DNA from 4 places in the Serratia entomophila genome. Region 1 is predicted to be linked to each of the others. Evidence: predicted binding sites of a transcription regulator. Region 1 holds the regulator's gene; each other region holds the start of a gene.

The links. Region 1 encodes Fur, which represses iron uptake genes when iron is present. Its sites were predicted from a motif close to ATAATAATGAGAACNACTATCAA; they were not measured.
Region 2: KHA73_RS14325 (siderophore-interacting protein) is a predicted target of Fur. The motif match lies at 986-1,008, and genes of this name have one in related genera.
Region 3: KHA73_RS15705 (isochorismate synthase) is a predicted target of Fur. The motif match lies at 839-861, and genes of this name have one in related genera.
Region 4: fepD (Fe(3+)-siderophore ABC transporter permease) is a predicted target of Fur. The motif match lies at 1,393-1,415, and genes of this name have one in related genera.

Annotation. Positions count from the first base shown of each region.
Region 1 is NZ_CP082787.1:1,295,695-1,297,895, reverse strand. It holds gene fldA (flavodoxin FldA) at 223-762, shown strand; gene fur (ferric iron uptake transcriptional regulator) at 1,095-1,541, shown strand; gene KHA73_RS06360 (beta-N-acetylhexosaminidase) at 1,735-2,201, opposite strand, start outside.
Region 2 is NZ_CP082787.1:2,938,231-2,940,431, reverse strand. It holds gene KHA73_RS14325 (siderophore-interacting protein) at 124-942, opposite strand; gene chaB (putative cation transport regulator ChaB) at 1,072-1,299, shown strand; gene KHA73_RS14315 (gamma-glutamylcyclotransferase) at 1,558-2,201, shown strand, end outside.
Region 3 is NZ_CP082787.1:3,224,398-3,226,598, forward strand. It holds gene KHA73_RS15705 (isochorismate synthase) at 1-803, opposite strand, end outside; gene KHA73_RS15710 (4'-phosphopantetheinyl transferase family protein) at 992-1,684, opposite strand; gene agp (bifunctional glucose-1-phosphatase/inositol phosphatase) at 1,789-2,201, opposite strand, start outside.
Region 4 is NZ_CP082787.1:3,567,462-3,569,662, reverse strand. It holds gene fepG (iron-enterobactin ABC transporter permease) at 1-322, opposite strand, end outside; gene fepD (Fe(3+)-siderophore ABC transporter permease) at 322-1,377, opposite strand; gene fepB (Fe2+-enterobactin ABC transporter substrate-binding protein) at 1,586-2,201, opposite strand, start outside.

The DNA.
Region 1 (2,201 bases):
TATGGATGACGCCGGATCAGCACCGCTTTACTCTCCTCCGGCATCGCATAAATGCGATAAAACCCCGGAGTAAATTTCTGGCATGATACGTGTTTACCGGTAAGAGACAGCGCCCTGATGGCGCCCGCCAGCTCTTGCCATGGCATCATTTTAATCGGTGTTAGCGGGGTCAGCACTAACATCGTGTAATGCAATTAATTGAATTTAAAGGTTATACGCGATATGGCTACTGTAGGCATTTTCTTTGGCAGCGACACTGGCAATACCGAAAACATTGCCAAAATGATCCAGAAAATTCTTCAGAAACAGTTTGGCGACGATGTGTCTGAAATTCACGACATCGCCAAAAGCAGCAAAGAAGATCTGGAAGCTTTCGATATCCTGCTGCTGGGTATCCCAACCTGGTACTACGGCGAAGCGCAGTGCGACTGGGATGACTTTTTCCCGACGCTGGAAGAAGTGGACTTCAACGGCAAACTGGTGGCGCTGTTCGGCTGCGGCGATCAGGAAGACTACGCGGAATACTTCTGTGACGCGATGGGCACCATTCGCGACATCATCGAACCGCACGGCGCGGCCATCGTCGGCCACTGGCCGACCAAAGGCTACCACTTCGAAGCCTCCAAGGGCCTGGCGGACGACAACAACTTCATCGGTCTGGCGATCGACGAAGACCGTCAGCCTGAGCTGACCAACGAACGTGTCGAAGCCTGGGTCAAGCAGATAGTCGAAGAGCTGAGCCTGGCCGAAATCCTTGGCTAAACGGCCATTGCCGTCCAAAGGTTGAACAATAGCCCTGCAAAGTGCATAGTGTTGCCAGCAGGGCCGTCATCGGCAGTATGGATTGCTGCAATAGAAGTTACAGATTGGTAACTTCCCACATCGTCACGGTAGACTGAGATATCGGTTTATCCCACCCATCAAAGCGTTGCATGCACAACATGCAATAGTGCAATTATATCTTTGTTAACAACCGGCGGTTTCCATTTAGGACAACCGGTTCTATAATGAGACGCAATTAACTCTTTGTGCCGACCGATGCCACAGGCGAGAACGCCTCAACTTGATTAGCATAGTAACAGGACTGAATCCGCATGACTGACAACAACACCGCATTGAAGAAGGCCGGCTTAAAAGTCACGCTTCCGCGACTCAAAATCCTGGAAGTACTGCAAAATCCGGAATGCCATCACGTCAGTGCGGAAGATTTGTACAAAAAACTGATAGATATGGGCGAAGAAATCGGACTGGCGACGGTTTACCGCGTGCTGAACCAGTTTGATGATGCGGGCATTGTGACTCGTCACAATTTCGAAGGCGGTAAATCCGTGTTCGAACTGACCCAGCAGCACCACCACGATCACCTGATTTGCCTGGACTGCGGCAAAGTGATCGAATTCAGCGATGAATCCATCGAAGCGCGCCAGCGTGATATCGCCAAGCAACACGGCATCAAGCTCACCAACCACAGCCTGTACCTGTACGGCCACTGTGAAATCGGCGACTGCCGCGAAGACGATACGCTGCACGACAAGAAGTAACCCGTTATCGGGATTAAAGAACCGCCTCAGGGCGGTTTTTTTACGCCTGTCGCCGGCGGGCAAAAAAAATCCCCGGGCCAGCCGGGGAAAGATCACGTCATGAAATGGAACAATTGCAGCGGCACAGCTCCACGTACTTCCCTCACTTCAACATCGGCCCGCTGCCGACACGCAGCGGGCCGCACTACCTGACTTAAACTTTCTCGGCGCGGCCGTGACGCTTGCCGTCCGGGCTTACCGCTCGAACCTGCACTTCGCCGCTCACCGCCGGCCTGGCTTTGGCGTCGTAACGCTGCCATTGCTTGCCGCCGTCGGTGGAGTACTCGATGCCCAGCCCCGGCAGAGAGATATTCGCCTCCAGCTTGCCGCCCATCACCCGGGCGCCCGGCACCGGCAGGCGATAGCTGACGCCGCCCTTGTCCAGCTTGGCCAACTCTCGTTGCCCCAGCAGGTTGGCGAAGCGCAGCCAGTCCTGAGCCAGGGCTTTGCCATCGACAAAGTGAGTTTCCCCACCCTTGTACTCGCGGCCGGCTTTATAATCCCGTTCCCAGGCAGCGCGGTGCCAGGCACGTTCCGCCACCGACAGAGCGCGCGGGAAGATCATGTACTCCATCTCAGGGTCGGTGCGCTGGGTTTCGCTCCACAGCTGGGCGGAAATGC
Region 2 (2,201 bases), 1.6 Mb from region 1:
AAAACCGCAGGGGATGCGGTTTTATTTACTTACTTTTACGCAATAAAAGGATTTTTTGGCATTAATGCTGCAAAAACCTGTGTTTACTTGCTTATTATATGGTTAATCAGGGAAAAATTATCTTTATCCGTCAATATTGTCCATGATTTCATGACGCGTATTGTGATAACCCTCTTCATTTAGCCCTTCACGCCAGTAAGGCACCGCATAAAGATGATTACGGTCGCATTGGCGTTCGCGGCGCAGGTAGCGGCGCAGTTCCACCACCAGGCGATCTTCACCCGCCAGCCAGAAATGCGTTTCCGCCTGCGGCAGGGCCTGCGCGCGGAACCGGGCGATCAGTTCGTCGGTTTTCTCCGTGCCGCCGATGATCCAGCTCAGCGCGAAGCCAGCGGGTTTTTTCAGATCGATAACGTCAGCGGAGCTGTCAACGCGAACAAAGGCGTGGCCTTCGCTGTTTGCCGGCAGGCCTTCCAGCAGGGCGGCCACCGCCGGCAGCGAAGAGGGGTCACCGGCCAGGCAGTAGAACTTCGCCTCAGGCAGCATCGGTTTGGGGCCGCCGGGATTGCTGATGCCGATTTTGTCGCCGGCCTGGGCGTTGCGGGCAAAATTGACCGCCGGGCCGCTGTGGTCGTGCAGGGCGAATTCGATGTCGACTTCTTCCTGTTCCGGACGCACGGCGCGGATAGAGTAGGTGCGCACGATCGGGCGCACCGCATCGGCGGCCCAGCGCGGGCCGTTCTCGGTCAGAGTCGGCAGGTCTGGCCGCTCCTGGCCTGCCTGCGGTAAAAACACTTTGATATGCGCGGCGGCGGCGTTGGCCGGGTAATAGCGCAGGTCGGGCGCAGTAAAGGTAATGCGGCGCAGGTGCGGCGTAATGTCTTGAATGGCGCTGACGGCAATCAGGTAGGGGGCGCGTGAGCGAGGGGCTTCGGTAGTCACGGGGATCTCCTTATGTTCGTTTGCCGCGAGTATAGCATGTCGTTTGATAATGAGAATCGTTTGCTAATTGAGGCCGGAGGCGACATCGCCTAAACTTAAGGTTCACTCAACATCAACGGGAGGAAAGTGATGCCGTACAACAGCAAAAGCGCCTTGCCGGACAATGTGAAAAACGTGCTGCCGGAACACGCACAGGAAATCTATAAGGAAGCCTTTAACAGCGCCTGGCAAGAGTATGCGGATCCGGACGAGCGGCGCGATGACGCCAGCCGTGAAGAAACGGCGCACAAAGTCGCCTGGGCGGCGGTCAAGCACAGCTATCGCAAAGGCGACGACGATCGCTGGCACAAAAAGTAGTTTTTCTTCCCCCGGCGCGCTCATGCGCCGGTTAAAAATGCCTACCCGCCACAGCAATTAATATTATTGCTGCTCAGTACAAATACTTTTTCACTTTAAAGCCCGTTTGAAACTTGATTGCGCATCGAGAAAAGAATAATGTCTTTCTTATTAGGAATGGCTATTGAATTAATAAAATTCTGTACCAATAAATAAAATTGCAAAGGCTCAGGTAGTGGCAGGGAACATGAGAAATCGTATTCCCGGGAGGATGTAAAGGTGTTAACGCGAGATTTTCTGCAAAAAGCAGACTGCAAAACGGCATTCGGCGCCATTGAGGAGTCGCTGTTACTGACGCCAGAGCAGCGTTCCGCCTCGTTGGATTGCACATTATCGCGCCGTCCGGGCAACAGCCCGGTGTGGATCTTCGGCTACGGCTCGCTGATGTGGAATCCGGTATTTGAATCTGAAGAAGTGCGGCCCGCCACGCTGCAAGGGTGGCACCGGGCGTTCTGCATGCGCCTGACCGCTGGGCGCGGCACATTGCGCCAGCCGGGGCGCATGTTGGCGCTGAAGGAGGGGGGCCAGACAACCGGATTGGCGTTTCGTCTGCCGGAAGACAAGCTGCGTGAAGAGCTGGAGCTGTTGTGGAAGCGTGAGATGGTGACCGGCTGTTATCTGCCGACCTGGTGCGACCTGCAGCTGGACGACGGCGAGGTGGTTAGCGCGCTGGTGTTCGTAATGAACCCGCAGCACCCGCTGTTTGAAGAGGATACCAGCCACCAGGTGATCGCGCCGCTGATCGCCAGCGCCAGCGGCCCGTTGGGCACTAACGCCCAATACCTGTTCGCGTTGGACGACGAACTGAAGCACCACGGCATGCAGGACGACTGCATTGGCGATTTGGTCAATTACGTGCGGCA
Region 3 (2,201 bases), 1.9 Mb from region 1:
AGCGAAGGCCCGGAAGGCACGCTGAGCGTGGCGCACAGCGGTGCCAGCCGCCGGCGAATGTCGTCGATCACCAGCCGGTGTTCATATTTGTCTTTGGTTGAACGCATCAGGCGTTCGCTGCCGATGCGGTCCTGCTGCGCATCCGCCTGGCGGCGCGCCGAGCCCGCCAGCGGATTGGAGTGGATCTCGCCGCCCTGTTTGCGGATCAGCAGTTCCGGGCTGGCGCCGATCAGCACGCCGCCGTCGGCCAGCGGCAGGGAAAAGTGGTAACCGTTCGGGTTCTGCACCATCAGGTTATTGAGGATCTGATGGCCCGCCACCGGCTGCTCCAGCTCGATCTCCAGAATGCGCGACAGCACCGCCTTGCTCAGCTTGCCCTGTTTAAAACGGCTGACCGCTTCCGCCACCGCATGCTTGAAGCGCGGCTCGTCCGGAATGCTGGTGCAGGCGGTCAACCGGTGCCGCTGCTGCAGCATCGGCCGCGCATCGCGGGTGTAATGATCGTTGGCGACGAACCGGCTCTGTTGCGGTACGTACAGGCAGGAGGGCTGGCGGGTATCGAAAGGAATGGCGCCCACCACCACCGGCGCATCCTGGCCGGCCTGTTTGGCGCGCTGCAGCGCCTGGCTGATGTTCTGCGCCAGCGCGCTGTCGGCCTGCTCACCGCCGAAGGCCGGCGTCTCGATCCGTTCGAATACGCCATCCGCGCTCAGCGAGCGGAACTCCGACTGGTATAAAAAGGTAGATTGCTCTGAGTAAACAAAACCGGGAAAGGTTTCGTTTTCCGTTGTCAATGTAGCCACAAGACCACTCCTTTGCGTTGCCCGCACTAATGATAATGGTTATGCGAATGATTATCATTAGTTATAATGATCGGTAAATTACACCGCCGCCCGGCGCGGGTCAATCACCGTTAGCGTAATAATTAATGAATAAAACGCTCAGGCATGGCAAATTCACGTTACAGTGCAACGCAGATTAATATACTGATTTAACAGTAAATAAACGTAGTTACATCGTCACAATCATGCCAGTAGCGGCCCAGAAATCGGCGGCCTGCACGGCACTGCGGGGTGAGTGTCTTAAGCAGTTCTAATTCAAAGGTCTGGGTTTGCGCATCAATTGCCACCATGCGCGCATCCAAAAAATCAAAGTAGCGGCGCACCTGCGGGTACAGCGCTTTGAACAGGCTCTCCTTGGCGGAGAACGTCAACGTCAGCATCCGGTTGAACGCCTGCGGCCCGCGGCGCAGCGCGGCGCACTCATCAGCACTGACGATGGCGCCCCACAGCTCTTCCGCGCGCGCCTGCGGCATCAGCGTCTCCACGTCCAGCCCGACGCCGCCCAGGCCCTTTTCAGGGTGCACCGCGCACAGCGCGGTATCCGCATTGTGGCTCAGCGCGCCGGCGACGCCCGCCGGCCACCGCGGGGCGCGATCTTCGCCTGGCAGCAGGATAAAACCGCTGAAGCCCAACGGCGCCAGCAGCCGCTGCGCCAGACAGCGCCCGGCCAAATACTCCGCCCGGCGCTTGGGCACCGCGCGCGCCAGGTGCGCCGGCAGATCGAGGCCCGCCTCGCGAAAGCGCTCGTCACGATAGTCCGCCAGTGAAAAACGGCAACGCGCCACCTGCCCAGGGTAATCAGCCAGGTTAAAAAGTTCGATATCGCGGATAAAAGCGGGCAACGAGAGGTTCCTTGAACAATGCGCAGAGCGATGATTTTAGCCCCGGCGCTCCCCGGCAACAACGACTATTCCTCTCCCCCGCCGCCGGGGGAGAGGAACGCAGCTTACAGAATGCCCTTCATGGTTTTTTCAAAATCGCTCCAGGCGCAGAAGCCGTCCTTGTCGATTGGGCAGCCTTTCAGCGCCAGGGTCACGCGCTGCGGCGGGTTTTGCAGCGTCAGCGGCGTGGCTTTGCGCAGTTGATCGGTAGACTGGTAAACGTATTCAATCTTCAGCAGCTCGCGGTCATTCTGCTTGTCATGCCAGCGCTGGAACACCAGCTTGCCGCCGATCGGCGTTTTCTCGTACTGCAGCGGCAGTTGATACGGCTGGAACTGCATCGCCGACAGCAGCGAAGCGATATTCGAATCGTGGCCGACCAGCACCGTCAGCTTGGGCGCATCCGGTTTGCGTTCGCCGAGCAGCGCGCCGTTGATGTAGGTCAGCAACGGTTTGGCGACGTTCTGCGCCACCACCG
Region 4 (2,201 bases), 2.3 Mb from region 1:
CCGGGCTGCCCAGCGGGTTGCGGATAATAGACTGGAAAATCGCGCCGCTCATGCCGAGCGCGCCGCCCAGCAGCAGCGCCATGGTAATGCGCGGCAGGCGCCACTGGGTGACCACGGTCACCAGATTCTTTGGCGCCTGGCCGTTCAGCGCGGAAAACACCTGCTCCAGCGACAGCGGAAGCGTGCCGTAGCACAGCGCCGCCACCGCCAATAGCAGGCACAGCGCCAGCAGCGAGAGATTGACCAGCAGCACGCGCATCGGCATGCGCCAGTTGACGATGCCGTCCGCGCGGCCGATAAGCAGGGTGCGAGGCATCGACATCACAGGCCCCCCAGGGTTTTCTTGCGGCGCACCAGCCAGATCAAGACCGGCGCGCCGATAAAGGCGGTGACGATGGAGACCCGCAGCTCGCCGGGCACCAACAAACGGCCGATGATGTCGGCGCACAGCAGCAGCACCGGGGCCATCAGCATTGAGTAAGGCAATATCCAACGCTGATCGGGGCCAACCCACCAGCGGGCGATGTGCGGCACCATCAGGCCGACAAAGGCGATCGGGCCGACGGTGGCGGTCGCCGCGCCGCACAGCAGCGTAATGGCGATAACCGCGATGATTTGAGTCAGCGCCACGCGCGCGCCGAGCGCGATGGCCAGATCTTCCCCCATGCCGATGGTGTTCAGCGGCCGGGCGATGGCCAGCGTCAGCAGGGCGCCGATCAGGATGGCGGGCGCGGTGACCGCCAGGCTGGCCAGAGTGCGGATATCCAGCGTGCCGGCCTGCCAGAAACGCAGTTGGTCGAAGGTCTGCGGATCGAGCAGCGACAGCCCGGTGGTGACGCCGTTCAACACCGCGCCTATCGCCACGCCGGCCAGCGTCAGCCGCACCGGATTGATGCGCCCGCCCGCCAGCGTGCCGATCAGGTACACCAGCAGGGTGGTGATGGCGGCGCCGGCAAAGGCCCAGCCCATATAGCCTTCGGTAGAAGCGGCGCCGAAAAACATAATGCCCAGCACCACGGCGAAGCTGGCGCCGGCGTTGATGCCGAGCACGCCGGGATCGGCCAGCGGGTTGCGCGTCAGCGCCTGGATCAGCGCGCCGGCGCCGCCCAGCGCCACGCCGGCCAGAATGCCCGCCAGCGTGCGGGGCAGGCGGGCGTTGAGAATAATTGTGCTGTCTGCACCGCTAAACTGGCCCTGCAGGCTGAGCCAAACGGTATGAAAAGGAATGGATTTGGATCCCAGCATCAGGCTGGCCATCACGCACAGCAAGAGCAGTGCCAGGCACAGGCCCAGCCCGGAAACCCGCTTCAGGCCGCCGGCGTAGGCTGTGCGAGACGTGGATGTAGGCGCCCGCGTGGTCGGAGTGGGTAAGCTCACACCGTTAACTCCTTTATAATTTTGATTCTCATTATTATTAGCGTTCTTGAAGACCGGCTTATAGTAGCATGAGTTTGCGCCGCAATGCATCCGCCGGATAGGGTGGGATAAGTTATCCGTGATGTTAATGATTGTTTATATTTCAATAGATTGAATGTAATTGTTGCGCGGCGAAATGCGGCAGGCGCCAGGCCTGCCGGAGGGCATGTCAGGATTTCTTGAGCTGCCGCTCGATGCTGTTCAGCATATTGGTGGCGCTGTAGTAATCGAGGCGAAAGGTGTCGGTGCCGACGGCGTAGACATGATGTTGTTCAACCGGCTCCAGGTGCTGGAGGAACGGGTTGGCCAACAGCTCCCTGACCTTGCGCTCATCGGCCGAGAACAGCATCAGCGTCTTGCCGTTCAGGCCTTCCGCCATCTTTTCGCCCGAAAGCTGAATGATGTCCTGGCGTTTGCCCATGCTGGTGTTGCCCTTGGCGCTTTCCGGCGGCGTGGCCAGCTGGAAGCCGAGCTGGGTCAGCAATTTCCCCTGGGCGGAGTCCGGCGTCCACAGCATGGCCTCACGCCCGTTGTCGGCATAGACCAGCGGGGAAGTGGGCTGCGGCGGCAGGACGATGGACTGCTTCACCTGTTCCACCCGCCGTTCAAAGCGCGCTTCGGCCTGTTTTGCCCCCTGTTCGTGGCCGGTGATTTCCCCTAATTGGGTGGCCAGCTGCTGCCAGCTTTTATCGCCGTAGTTGAGCACCAGCGTTGGCGCGACGGTCGACAGTTGGTCGTACAGCTTCAGCGCCGAATCGCCGCCGGTGGAGGCGATGACGATCAAA